2 regions of the Dyella jejuensis genome follow, and region 2 is predicted to be linked to the other one. Evidence: riboswitches for the same ligand, from Rfam matches in the RefSeq annotation. Region 2 holds a riboswitch; the other holds the start of a gene.
The links. A riboswitch is a leader RNA that binds a small molecule or an ion and turns the genes downstream of it on or off. The one in region 2 is predicted to bind fluoride.

Region 1: another riboswitch for fluoride. It lies ahead of crcB (fluoride efflux transporter CrcB); the one in region 2 lies ahead of ISP15_RS07535 (respiratory chain complex I subunit 1 family protein).

Annotation. Positions count from the first base shown of each region.
Region 1 is NZ_JADIKJ010000002.1:392,578-398,795, reverse strand. It holds gene cfa (cyclopropane fatty acyl phospholipid synthase) at 1-323, opposite strand, end outside; gene ISP15_RS03500 (DUF190 domain-containing protein) at 320-682, opposite strand; gene crcB (fluoride efflux transporter CrcB) at 700-1,080, opposite strand; fluoride riboswitch at 1,155-1,230, opposite strand; gene ISP15_RS03490 (glycosyltransferase family 9 protein) at 1,322-2,431, opposite strand; gene ISP15_RS03485 (hypothetical protein) at 2,463-2,930, opposite strand; gene minE (cell division topological specificity factor MinE) at 3,108-3,383, opposite strand; gene minD (septum site-determining protein MinD) at 3,389-4,204, opposite strand; gene minC (septum site-determining protein MinC) at 4,243-5,031, opposite strand; gene ISP15_RS03465 (GNAT family N-acetyltransferase) at 5,200-5,823, opposite strand; gene ISP15_RS03460 (sensor histidine kinase) at 6,050-6,218, shown strand, end outside.
Region 2 is NZ_JADIKJ010000007.1:36,211-42,428, forward strand. It holds gene ISP15_RS07510 (MutS-related protein) at 1-91, opposite strand, end outside; gene ppa (inorganic diphosphatase) at 54-599, opposite strand; gene ISP15_RS07520 (histidine phosphatase family protein) at 605-1,222, opposite strand; gene ISP15_RS07525 (MFS transporter) at 1,219-2,451, opposite strand; gene ISP15_RS07530 (hypothetical protein) at 2,451-3,014, opposite strand; fluoride riboswitch at 3,114-3,184, opposite strand; fluoride riboswitch at 3,314-3,375, shown strand; gene ISP15_RS07535 (respiratory chain complex I subunit 1 family protein) at 3,549-4,493, shown strand; gene ISP15_RS07540 (hypothetical protein) at 4,499-5,179, shown strand; gene ISP15_RS07545 (proton-conducting transporter transmembrane domain-containing protein) at 5,182-6,218, shown strand, end outside.

The DNA of each region.
Region 1 (6,218 bases), on a different contig from region 2:
TGCACCTTGCCGATCTCGAACGCATGCTGGCCGCGTTGCAGATTGATGAAGCGCGCCTTGAGATGGGCGATCAGCGTATCCAGCGACTTGAGGTGTTCGTCCAGATGGCTGCTGAGGATTTTGGTGAACATGCCGGGAAGATCCTGCGCATCCCACCATCCATCCATATACGCTTCGCCCAGGCCTAGCGAGCCGTGCGCGAATACACGTGCATACAGCTGCTCATCATGGACTTGAAGATCCGTCGGAGCGGGTCCGTCGATGCGCACGCCCGCCGTGTCCAGGAGATCGGCGGCGCGTTGCCGCAAGGAATCCTGATTCATCCGTTCACTTCCTTGCCCAAGACGCCAAAATGTACCGGCGACCATGCGTAGACCAGGTCAACGCCGGCTTCGCGCACGAGCCGCAGCAAGGTCTGCGCGTTCGGTTCGCTGAGCAGGAATTCGATCTTTTGCGGAAGGTCGTCAGCGAGTTCGAAAAAAGCTTCCTGGTGCAGCACGCCGTGCCGCCCGAATCCGGCCGTGGCGCGAAATACCGAGCCTCCGCCCAGCCGATGGCGCTTGGCCAGTTCCAGCAGCCACTCCGATACCAGCAGCCCATCGTGCCTGGCACGCACGTGCGTATAGAAACGCAGGAAGACGCCTTTGCCCGGATCGTGGTCGAACGAAGTTTCGATGCTCATGGCTTGCTCGATCCTTATCAATGGCGCAGTAATCCGCGCGTCAGGAAGATGCCCAGGATGGTCATGGCGAGGCTGCCGACCAGATGCACCGCGACATGGGCCCCGAACCAGGCCAATTGCCCGCGCAGCAGCAATGTATTGGCCTCGGCGGAGAAGGTCGAGAATGTAGTCAGGCCACCGAGAAAGCCGGTCATCGCGAACAGCCGCCATTCCGGCGGCAGGGCTTGGAAATGTTCGAAGATGCCCATCATGCAACCCATGATCAGGCCGCCGCTGAGGTTGGCGGCCAGGGTGCCCAGGGGCAGGGTGGGAAAAAGAGGGTTGAGCAGGATGCTGAGCAGCCAGCGCATCCAGCATCCGATCGCGCCGCCCAGGCCGACGGCAAGAAATCCGCTCATGCTCACGTTGTGTGGTCTCCCGATAGCGATAGATCGGTTCCACGGCAACAGGCACGCCTGCGCCGCCGGAATCCGGTAGTGCAGGCATCATCAACCTTTCGGTGGTTCGCCCCGGCTCGGGACGGGAGGCATGCCATCTCCCTCATGTTGAACATGCTAGCCGATGCCATGGCCGGCTGAACAGCGCATGCCTGCGCAGATGGCGGGCGCGCCTGTTCGTGACCTGCGATCGGATGCTTCGCTAGCGGTCCGTCGCTTGCTGTACGTGGTTGAACTCCGGCATGGCTGCGATGGTACGCGCCACCTCTTCCGGCGCGACGCCTTGCGCGGCAACCGCATGGCGAGAGGGGCCATAAGGCCCCCATTCGCCCACATTGGTTACCGTGAAGATGCCCATGGTGGGAACCTCCGACGCGCAGGCCAGATGCATGATGCCGCAGTCTGCACTGATATAGACGTCCAAACCGGACAGCACGCTGGCGAGCTTGCGCAGGTCGCTGGAATAATAGGCGGGATAGCGTGAGCCCAGCATCGATGCGCCCGACGCTGGCAGGATCTCCACGATGCGGTGCGCCGGATGGTGCGCTTCCAATCCCCGGATGAAGCGCATCCACCAGTCTTCGCCGAGCAGCTTGTTGCCGGTTGCATTGGCAAAGATGCCGATCACGCCATGGCCTGGCGATGCCGAGCCGCCGGCGGCGAGCGAACGGATCAGCGCGGCGCGGCCGTGCTCGCGTTCGACGGCATCCAGGCGAATGTCCGGGACTGGATAATCCGCCGTGGTATCGCGGCCCATGGCGCTGCGCAGCAAGTAGACCGGGCGGCGTCCCTTGCTCTCGTCCGGCGGCAGTGGAACCGCGTGGGTGATTTCGCCATGTTTTTTCGGGCTGCTGAAGCCGAGGGTGTAGGTGGCATTCGACAGCAGCATCAGCAGGCGGCCGGTTTGCGACAACGGATCGGCATCGATCGCCAGGTCGTACCGGATCTTGCGCATGCGCCGCAGCGTGCCGAAGAACTGGAACGGGTGCCCGACCCCATGTGCCGGCAGGCGAAAGAGACGCTGCACGTTGAAGAAATGGCCGTAGACGCCGCCGGCGACCGGGCTGCGCGTGAGGATGTCGATTTCCGCGGCGGGATAGACCTTTTCCAGTTCCGACAGCAGCGGCGTCAGCAACAATGTATTGCCGAGGCTGTGGCTGACATGGCAGACCAGGATGCGGTAGATGCCCTTGGCTGGCAACGGTTCGGCAGTCGGCTGTCCGTGGCTGCCGAAAACCAGGCGCATCAGCCGGCGCGCTGCGCGGCGACGCAGGTCATTGATGGGGTCGTAGTAACGGGTGTTCTTCAGCACGGCAATCTGGATGGCAACAGGGCGACGGCGACTATACCGGTTCGCCGCCTCGCGTAAGCAGCTTGTGGTCGATCAGCCAGGCCCTGGCATCTTCCGCATCGTGCTCGAACCAGGCGCGGGCGGAGCCGAGCCGGAACGAATAGCCCCAGGCATCCATGTCCATCATTACCCGTTCGCTGCCGACGCCGGGCAACATGCCGCCCAACACGATCTGCAAGTAGCAAACGGCATCTTCTTCGGCGATCGAGTCGGTGGCATCGGTATGCACGCCGGCGCGGCGTTCCGGCGGCAGCACGATCAGATGGCCGGCTTCATGCAGGACCGAGTGCACGGGCGTGTCGCCGCGCGCGTAGACCGTGCTACCGATGATGCCGGCTTCGTCCTCGCCCCAGTAGCTGCCGGGAATGGCTTCGCCGTCGGCCACGCGGACCAGGTTCAGGCCGTAATGGGCGAGCAGGGCTTCGATGGCGGCAGTGTCGAGGTCGGCGAGACGGAGCATGGCGTATGCATGATGCTTTCTGCCGAGAGCGGGCAGGGTTGAGGGGTTTCCCTCGCGAAAGGCTGACCTTGGCGCAGTCATGTGAAAGGGTCGAAACCCTTCCGTGCTGGGAAAAACCGGGGGTCAGAGTAGCCGCTTAGCCCAATCCGCTCCCTGAAAGGAGCGGGAACAAAAACATCAGGTCGCGGCGCCGCCCGCCGGCTTCCCGTCCGGCAACGCCACCGACAGTTCCAGCACCTCGTGCCCGCTGTCGCGCTCGACATTGATGTTGATCGCATCCAGGTCGACGTTGACGTACTTCTTGATGACCTCGAGCAATTCGTTGCGCATCAGTGGCAGGTAATCGGGGGCGCCACGAGTGGAGCGCTCCTGCGCGACGATGATGCGCAGGCGCTCCTTCGCGACGACGGCGGTCGGTTCTGGCTTGCGCTTGAGGAAATCGAGGATACCCATGGCGGTCAACCTCCGAATACGCGCTGGAAGAAGCCCTTCTTGGGTGCGTCGAGAAAGCGCATCGGGCGTTCTTCGCCAAGGATGCGGGCCACGGTGTCGCGATAGGCCTGCCCGGCGTGGGAGTTTTCGTCGACGATCACCGGCACGCCCGCGTTGGATGCAGCCAGTACGTTTTCCGATTCCGGGATCACGCCGACGACGCTGATGCCCAGGATTTCTTCCACGTCCTTCACGCTGAGCATTTCGCCCTGGTCCACCCGCGAAGGGTTGTAGCGCGTCAATAGCAGGTGCTGGGTGATGGCGCCATCGCCGCGTTCGGCGCGGCGCGTCTTGCTGGCGAGCAGGCCAAGGATGCGGTCGGAGTCGCGCACCGACGATACTTCCGGATTGACCACCACCACGGCGTGGTCGGCGAAATACATGGCCAGGTGCGCGCCTTTCTCGATGCCCGCCGGCGAGTCGCAGACGATGTAGTCGAAGCCGTCCTTGGACAGGTCCTCGAGCACTTTTTCCACGCCTTCCTGGGTCAATGCATCTTTGTCGCGCGTCTGGCTGGCGGCGAGCACATAGAGGTTGTCGTAACGCTTGTCCTTGATCAGTGCCTGCTTGATCGTGGCCTCGCCATGCACGACGTTGACGAAGTCGTACACGACGCGGCGTTCGCAGCCCATGATCAGATCGAGGTTGCGCAGGCCGACGTCGAAGTCGATCACCGCCACCTTCTTGCCGGCCATCGCCAAGCCCGTGGCAAGCGAGGCGCTGGTCGTGGTCTTGCCGACACCACCCTTGCCGGACGTTACAACGATAATCTCAGCACTCAAGGCTCATCTCCGCTGGTGTTCTTTATAATTAGTCGTAGTTATTTCAAAGGCGCAATCAGCAATTTGTCGCCATCGAGCCAGCATTGCACAGACTGGCCCTCCAGGTCTTTCGGTATCTGCTCGAACACGCGGTAATGGCCGGCGATGGCGACCAGTTCAGCCCGGAAGTCCGAGACGAAGATGCGCGCTTTCACGTCGCCCTGCGCGCCGGCCATGGCGCGACCCTTGAGGCTGCCATAGACGTGGATGCTGCCATCGGCGATCACTTCGGCGCCATTGGCGATCGCACCGGCAATCACCAGGTCGCGATCGCGCGCATAGACCTGCTGGCCCGACCGCACCGCGCCTTCATGGTGCTGCGCGCCGATGGAGCCCGCCTGGGGCGACAGGACCGGTTCGCGAATCGGCGCGGCGGGCACGGGCGCGGCGGCCGCCGGCGCGGCACTCGGCGCCGGCGACGGCATATTGCCGCCATCGGCAGGTTCGTAGGCAGCGCGGAACTTGGCAATCAGCGGCAGGCCCATGCGCTGCGCCAGCGCTTCGGTGGCGCTGGTGCCGTAAGCAAGACCGACCGGCAACATGCCGGCACTGCGCACGGCTTCGAGCAAGGCATCGACGGTGCCGTCATCGGGCAGGTTGAGCAGGTGGCTCAGGTCCAGCACCACCGCGGCCCGCGAGAACAACTGCGGCGCGGAACGCACGCGGCGTTCCAGTTCTTCGCACAAGCTCGCCGCGTCGGGCCGGCGAACGCGCACGCAGGCGATGCCCACCTGGCCGAAGCGCAAGTCGCAAGCTTCATTGGATTCCACCACTGAACCCGCCTTCATACGCTACGTACCCCATGCCGGAAGCGGACTGTGGGCAGGTTGAGGAAGAACCAGGAAGCGTATGGCGAGAGGTGGCTAAGTGATGACCTGGGCATAGGCATATGGGCAAACGGATCGGGCGCGCAGGATGGTTTCTGCGTGGAGCACGCGGCGTATGCGGGGCGGTTCTCATTCATGGGGGCCGCTCCCGGGAAGGCGACGCGCTTGGGAGCCGTGGGTGAATTGAGGTCCGCGGCCAGCCAGCCAGGGCAGGTCGGGCAGGCCGCTGTGTTCAAGATAGGTATCGCGCACGAACGCATAGCTCGGCAGATCCTTGGCGAGCAAGCTTACCTGTGGCCCATGCTCGCCCATGCGCTGCTGGCCGACTTCCTGGAAGCCATAGGTGCCGTGGAACAGCACCACCACATCGTCGCAAGGCTCCAGGAATACCTCGCAGGTCAGCAGCGGTACCCGCACTTCGGCGAAGCTGTTCACGTCGCAATAAAAGATGCGCCCCAAGCCGTGCCGGCGGTAGGCGTTGGCGATGACGATGCGGTCGATGTAGACGAACGACGGATAGTGCGCGCTGAACCAACGGTAGTTGGGGCTGGCGTAGTCGCCGCCGTCGCGCAGGGCGATCAGGAAACCGGCCAGCTGACCGTCGATTTCGGCCACGCGGAAGTAATCGGCGTGCTCGTAGAAGTAGCGCAACTGCGCGGCGTCCAGGGCGAGAATGGAGCGACCGGCGATATTGTTGAGCGCCAGTACGGCATCCAGGTCGTGCTCGTGCACGTCGCGGATGGCAAGGGCCATTCGTTGCTCCGCAGTAAAGTGGTTGCTGGTAAGACCGGCTGACGGCCCAGATCGGACGCATTATGGCATGTGGCAACTGGCGGCACATCCCGTGTTGCGGCATGTAAAACCTTTGTAAATGCGGTTGCCTGGAGATATCCCGGACGGATCGCTGTGGTCGCCGTCGAGGCGGGAGGGATGACTTCCCGCGCATTACACCGTCCGGGCGCAGGCCTATGATGGGGCCATGGCGATAACCAACTTCAACCATATCCGGCTGCTGCGCATCACTGGGCTGATCGTCTATCTTTGCGTCGGCACCCCATTGTTCACGAGCTGGGCGGTGGAGCGCCTGGACTTGCTGCACCGGCCTAATTTCGCGCTGCTGCTGTTTACGCTGTTCTACCTGGTGTTCG
Region 2 (6,218 bases):
TCAGAAACGGCAGGTGATCATGGCAGGCATCGTTCATGGCGACATCAAGACGTTCAGTGGGACTCGCGCAGGTACGCTTGATAGCGATCAATGCAGGCCAGCACCTCTTCCCGTGCCGGGCCTACGTCACGCCAGCCTTCGAACCGCACCCACTTGCCTTTCTCCAGATCCTTGTAATGCTCGAAGAAGTGCTGGATACGGCCGCGCGTGGTTTCCGGGACGTCGCTGAGTTTTTCCCAATGGGCATAGCCGGCGAACGTCCGGGTGACCGGAACGGCGATCAGCTTGGTGTCTTCCCCGTTTTCGTCCGTCATGTCCATCACGCCCAGGGGGCGGCACACGATCACCGAGCCTGGAATAAGCGGCATGGGCATCACGATGAGCACATCGAGCGGATCGCCATCGCCGCAGAGCGTGCCCGGCATGTATCCGTAATTGCAGGGATAGCGCATCGGCGTGGACAGCACCCGATCGACGAAGATCGCGCCGGTCGCCTTGTCCACTTCATACTTGACCGGTTCGGCGTCCATGGGAATCTCGATGATCGCGTGGATGGCATCGGGAACCTGCGGACCGGGAGAAACTTTATCTAGTGCCATGACGCCTACTCGCTCTCGTTTAGATGCTGCGTTTCGTTAATGGAGCGGATCGTGAAGCGATCCTCGTGGAAATGAATTTCGCTGATGCCGCACGGCGATGGGGCTGTCAGCCAATAGCTCGCTGGCGACAAGCCCAACGCATGGCACAGGAGTAACCGGATGACGCTGTCATGGGTAACTAGCGCAACGGTGCCGTGGTGATTGGCGTGCAGGATCGTTTGCAAGGCATCCGTAGCACGCGCGAACACTTCCTGCAGGGACTCCCCGCCGGGCAAGCGCATCGTATGAGGCGCGCTATGCCATGCCGTCAGTTCGTGTGGCCATCGCTGCGCGACTTCCGTAACAAGTTTTCCCTGCCAGGTGCCATAGTCAATGTCGTTCAGCCCGTGATGCGGCATCACATCCAGCTTGAACGGGCCGGCGATAGTGTCCGCAGTCCGCACACAGCGTGTCAGCGGGCTGCAGTAGATCGCATTGAGTACCCATCGATCGCTGATGGCGTCACGTGTCAGTTCGGCCTGGCGTATTCCGCGCTCCGTCAACAGCAAATTGGCACGGCCACGAAAACGGGGCGGAATGATGCCTTCCACCTCTCCATGCCGAATGAGCAACAGGATAGTCATGGCTGTATCTCCTTCGTGGAAGTTGAGAGACCAGGAGCTCGCGCAAACAACAGCAACGGCACGCCCAGCACTTGCAGCGCAACGGATAACACGACGATGTTCCAGAGCGAATGCTCATAGGCCCATCCCAGCGCGAGGCTTCCAAGGAACCAAGCCACCCCAAATACGGTGTTGAAGACCCCAAATGCGGATGCTCGCCGATGAGGCGGAAACAATCGTGCTACCGCGGCGCGCATGACCGATTCGTGGGCCCCTACGCCGACACCCCAGAGCACGGCTCCGATGGCGATCCAGGTTGCGTCGCCGAGGAAAACACACGGTGCAAATAAGGCCGACAGTATGGTCGCACCCACCAGGGCGCCCACGCCGTAGCGATCGAAAAGCCGTCCGAACGCCAATGCACTGACGCCAGCAGAGAGCATGGCCAGCGCGTACAGCGGCGGAATCCACACATCGGGAATCAGATGCAAAGCGTGTGCATGAAACGCAATCAGCGAATAGTCCGCAAACCCGGCGGCCACCAACGATGTGCCGCACAAATAGAACAGGAAGCGGCGGTTGGCGTCGATTACGGGCACGTGCGATGTTCGCTCCAAATCTCCGGGCGTGGGAAATGCCAGGCGTGCCAGCATGAGTGCGAAGAGCGCCGCCACCGCGGGAAACAGCAGGAACGCATATGCCATGTGGTAATTGCCGCGCCAGAGCAATACTGTCGCCATCAGCAATGGGCCGATCGTGGCGCCCGCCTGGTCCATCGCTTCATGCAAGCCGAAAGCCCAACCACTGCCGAGGCTGCGGCCCGCATAAGCCAGCATCGCGTCGCGCGCCGGCGTGCGAATGCCCTTGCCCACGCGCTCGCCAACGATCAGGACACCCGCTACCTGCCAATGTCCGGCCAGAGCCAGGAGCGGGACCACCAGCAGGTTTACCGCAAAGCCGATCATGGTGATCAGCCAATAGCGCCCCGTGCGATCGGCCAGGTACCCGGTGAACATCCTTAGGCCATAGCCGGTAAGTTCGCCTACCCCGGCAATGGCCGAGACCCAGAAGCCGCTCGCGCCAAGCAGTCCAAGAAACTGTCCGTTGATGCTTCGAGCGCCTTCATAGGTCATGTCGGCGAAGAGACTGACAACACCCACCATGACGACGAAACGCAATGCACGACGTGCATGAAGGCCGCTGCGATAAATAGGCAGCGGCAATGCAACAGCGTCGTTGCCGGTGTCCATCAGGAGACGCCGTGGACCACGATGGCCGGAATACCGGTACTCTGCACGACGGCGTCGAGCAGTCGGCTGATCTCGTTATCCCCCTCCTGGCCGTCCGGTTTGGCAGTAATGATGCGATCGATCTTTCGCTTTCGAATTTCAGCGTTGATACGCTCGACACTTGGCTCGGCCATGACATCACCGTCCAATGCAATGCCATATCGCTGACCTATCCGTGCAAAAGCGATCAAATCGTCGGCGAGACGTTCGCACTGCATGGCATCATCGGCAATGCCGGGAACGGCCAATACGTGCAACGTTGCGTCCGCCTGTTCGCGGGCGACCTGGAACCCTGTTTCGACAGCCAGGTCTCCCAAGGCGGAGCGATCGTATAAAACTAGGATTTGTGTGGTCACGAAGCGTGCATCCAGCCTGGGGAAGAAAGAAATCGATGCCCGGCGCCCCTGTACGCCAGCCGGCACGATGCGGATACGGGAGAGAGGAACAGAGGACACGTGCGCACGTCGGCGCATGGCTGCGTTGCATACGCGCCAAGCTGCTGCAGTCCCGCCGAAGAGATGCATGACCCGACTCCAGAATCGCCGCCAATCGGACGCCTGAATCGCAGAATGCGTTGCGGGGGAATCGAGGACGCCCACCAAAACGCGCGCTACGGACAAGCGCGTTCGATAGGCATCATCAGCCTTGCGGCGGTTGGGCCAAGCCCAGGAGGAATGCCATCTCCTTGAGCCAAACGATACCGATTCCCGCCTTCAACGGCAAGGTGGCAACGATGGCATTCACTGCCCAAACGACGATGTTTTCACATCCAGCATCTCCGGATAGCGGACGTTCCCCAGTCGCGGAAACCGTGCTACCGTCCACGCAAAAGGGTGATGGTGTCCGCCTCAGACCGCCCGCAGGGCTGATGACACCTACAGGCAATTGATGGCTTTTTCCATGTCTGGAGCCGTGTCATGACCTGTATTGTCTTATCCTGCGTTTTCGTTCTATGGGGTGCCGCATTGGCGGCCAGCGTGTGCCGGCCCAAAGCGGCAGCAACGCTCTTGCGCATCAAGTCGTCTCCACATCGGCCGCAGCGCTGAGGGCGCGCCGTGATGTGGCGGGATATCGCCGCGCAAATCGCACAAGTGCTCGCGGCGTTGCTGCTATCGCCCCTTTTGCAAGGTTTCATTCATCGCTATGAGGAACGCGCGCAGCGTGCGCGCGGTCCTTCTTTGCTGCAGCCCTATCGCGATCTACGCAAACTGTTTCGCAAGCAACTGGTCATACCCGATACCGCCGCATGGATCTTCTGGACAGCCCCGGTGGTGGCATTTACCGCGATGCTGACGGTGCCCATCTTGATTCCGGTGTTGACGGACTATCCGCTGCCGCTTTCGGACATGGGCGACATCCTGGGCGGCGGCCTGATCTTGACGCTGGGCACATTCTTCATAAATCTAGCCGCGCTGGATACGGGAAGCGCCTATGGAGGTATCGGCGCGAGCCGTACCGTGATGATTACGATCCTGGCCGAACCCACCCTGATACTGGTATTCGTCGGCATCACGCTGATGGCGCACGCGATGCTGCCATTTGTCGTCAATCATCTCCTGGTGGCGCACCCGGAGGTCTACCTGGGTCCTACCCATCTTTTTCTGGTGGCGGCATTCTTCGTGCTGTTGCTTACCGAAACGGATCGCTTGCCGATCCATTCGAGCACGCACATCGAGGTCTACATGATCGAGGAGGCCCGCATCCTCGAGTATTCCGGTCCATTGCTGGGATTGCTGAAGTGGGCGTCCATGATGAAGCAATTCATCCTGTACACCATTTTCTGCCACGTGCTGTTGTTGCCGTGGGGGCTATCGCATCATGGAACCGTGATCGGCATCGGCGGTGCGGTGCTTGGAATACTCGTGAAGTTCGGTGTAGTGGCATGCGCCGTGATCGTGGTCGAAACCGCGCAATCGCGCCTGCGTTTCTATCGCTACCAGGAGCCGCTTGCCGCTGCATTCATGCTCGCCGTCCTGGCGATCGTGGCCAACCAGATACGGTGACGTCGATGCTCGCAGCCCATCTGGACCCCCTCGCCGCCGCCCTGTTCAGCCTGTTGGCCATTGCCAGCCTTTTGCTGGCTTTCGTGATGCTCGGCTCGCGCTGGCTGAAAGACTACATGTTCGCCTTTGGCGCGCAATCCTGGCTGATCGGAATCCTTTCCGCATTGATTGGCTATTACGGCGGCTATCGCGAACTGTACATGGTCGCGCTATTGACCGTGCTGTTCCGTGGCCTCGTGCTTCCCTGGCTGATCCTGCGCATCCTGCGGCAGATGCCGGCCCAACGCGAAGTGCATGAAATCGTCAGCCCGGCGAGCAGCCTGATTATTGGCGCCGCACTAGTGATTTTCGCTTTGCTGGTTGCCATCCATATCACGCAAAGCCTCGGCTTGAATTCGAATGTCGTGGTGCTCGCGCTCACCGTGATGTTTTCGATGAAGCTCATCGGGTTTCAGATGCTCACGCTGCGGCATGAAGCCATCAGTCACATCCTGGGCATCCTCGTGCTCGAAAACGGCATTTTCCTCGGCAGCCAGATCCTGGTCCCGGGCATGCCGCTGATGATCGAGCTGGTGCTGCTGTTCGACTTACTCGTGGCGGTGGCGTGCTTCGGCGTGTTGGTACGTTACCTGCTTACGCACATCGGCACGACGAGCAGTCGCGAATTGCGGCGTCTGACGGGATAAGCATGGAATCGCACATTGCCATCTTGCTGCTGGCTCCTTTGTTGCCGATCATCGTCGGCCTGGCATTGCGCCGACCGCGCGCGTCGGAATACTTGAACCTGCTGGCCAGCTTGATCGTATTAGGCGTGGCATTGCCGCTCCCTTTCACGATCCAGACGCCCCGGAAATTCTTGCACGGATATCTCTTGCTCGATCCGCTCGGTGCGTGGGTCGTGATGTGCGTAGCGATCGTTTACGTCCTCTCCTCGATCTATGCCATCGGCTATATGCGCCACGATGAAGCCGGCGAACGGCGGCTTCCTGTCTTCTATGCGCTGCAGGCCGGCTTTGCCTTGAGCATGCTGTTCGCCCCGCTGGTCAACAGTATCGGCGTGTACTGGATCGCCATCGAGCTGACGACGCTCGTCAGCACTTTCCTGGTCGGCTTCGAACAAACTCCGGAAAGCATGGAAGCAGCCTGGAAATACATCATCGTGGTTTCCGCCGGCATCAGTCTGGCCCTGCTCGGCACCGCACTGTTGTACTGGGGCGGCAGCTTCGTGCTGGGGGAAACCTACAGCCTTACCTGGCAATCGCTAACCCAGGTCGCCCCCAGGATGCCGCCGGTACTGCTCAAACTGGGCTTCCTGCTGACCCTGATAGGTTACGGCACCAAGGTTGGCCTGGCGCCGATGCATACGTGGCTGCCGGACGCGCATAGCGAGGGTCCTGCGCCAGTGTCCGCCATGCTTTCGGGCGCACTGCTCAATACCGCGATGCTTGGGATTGTACGTTTCCTTGCCGCGACAGACGCTGCCGGACAAGGACGCTTGCCACGCACGGCGCTTATCGTCCTTGGCGTGCTGTCGCTGCTGGTTGGCGCGCTCTTCATCGTGCGGCAACGCCAGATCAAACGCCTGATGGCCTATTCGAGCATCGAGCATATGGGCGTGCTTGCGCTGGGGTTCGGATTTGGTGGAACGCTCGGCGTAGCCGGCGCGCTCTATCACATGCTCAACCATTCGCTATGCAAACCGCTGTTATTCTTTGGCGCCGGCAA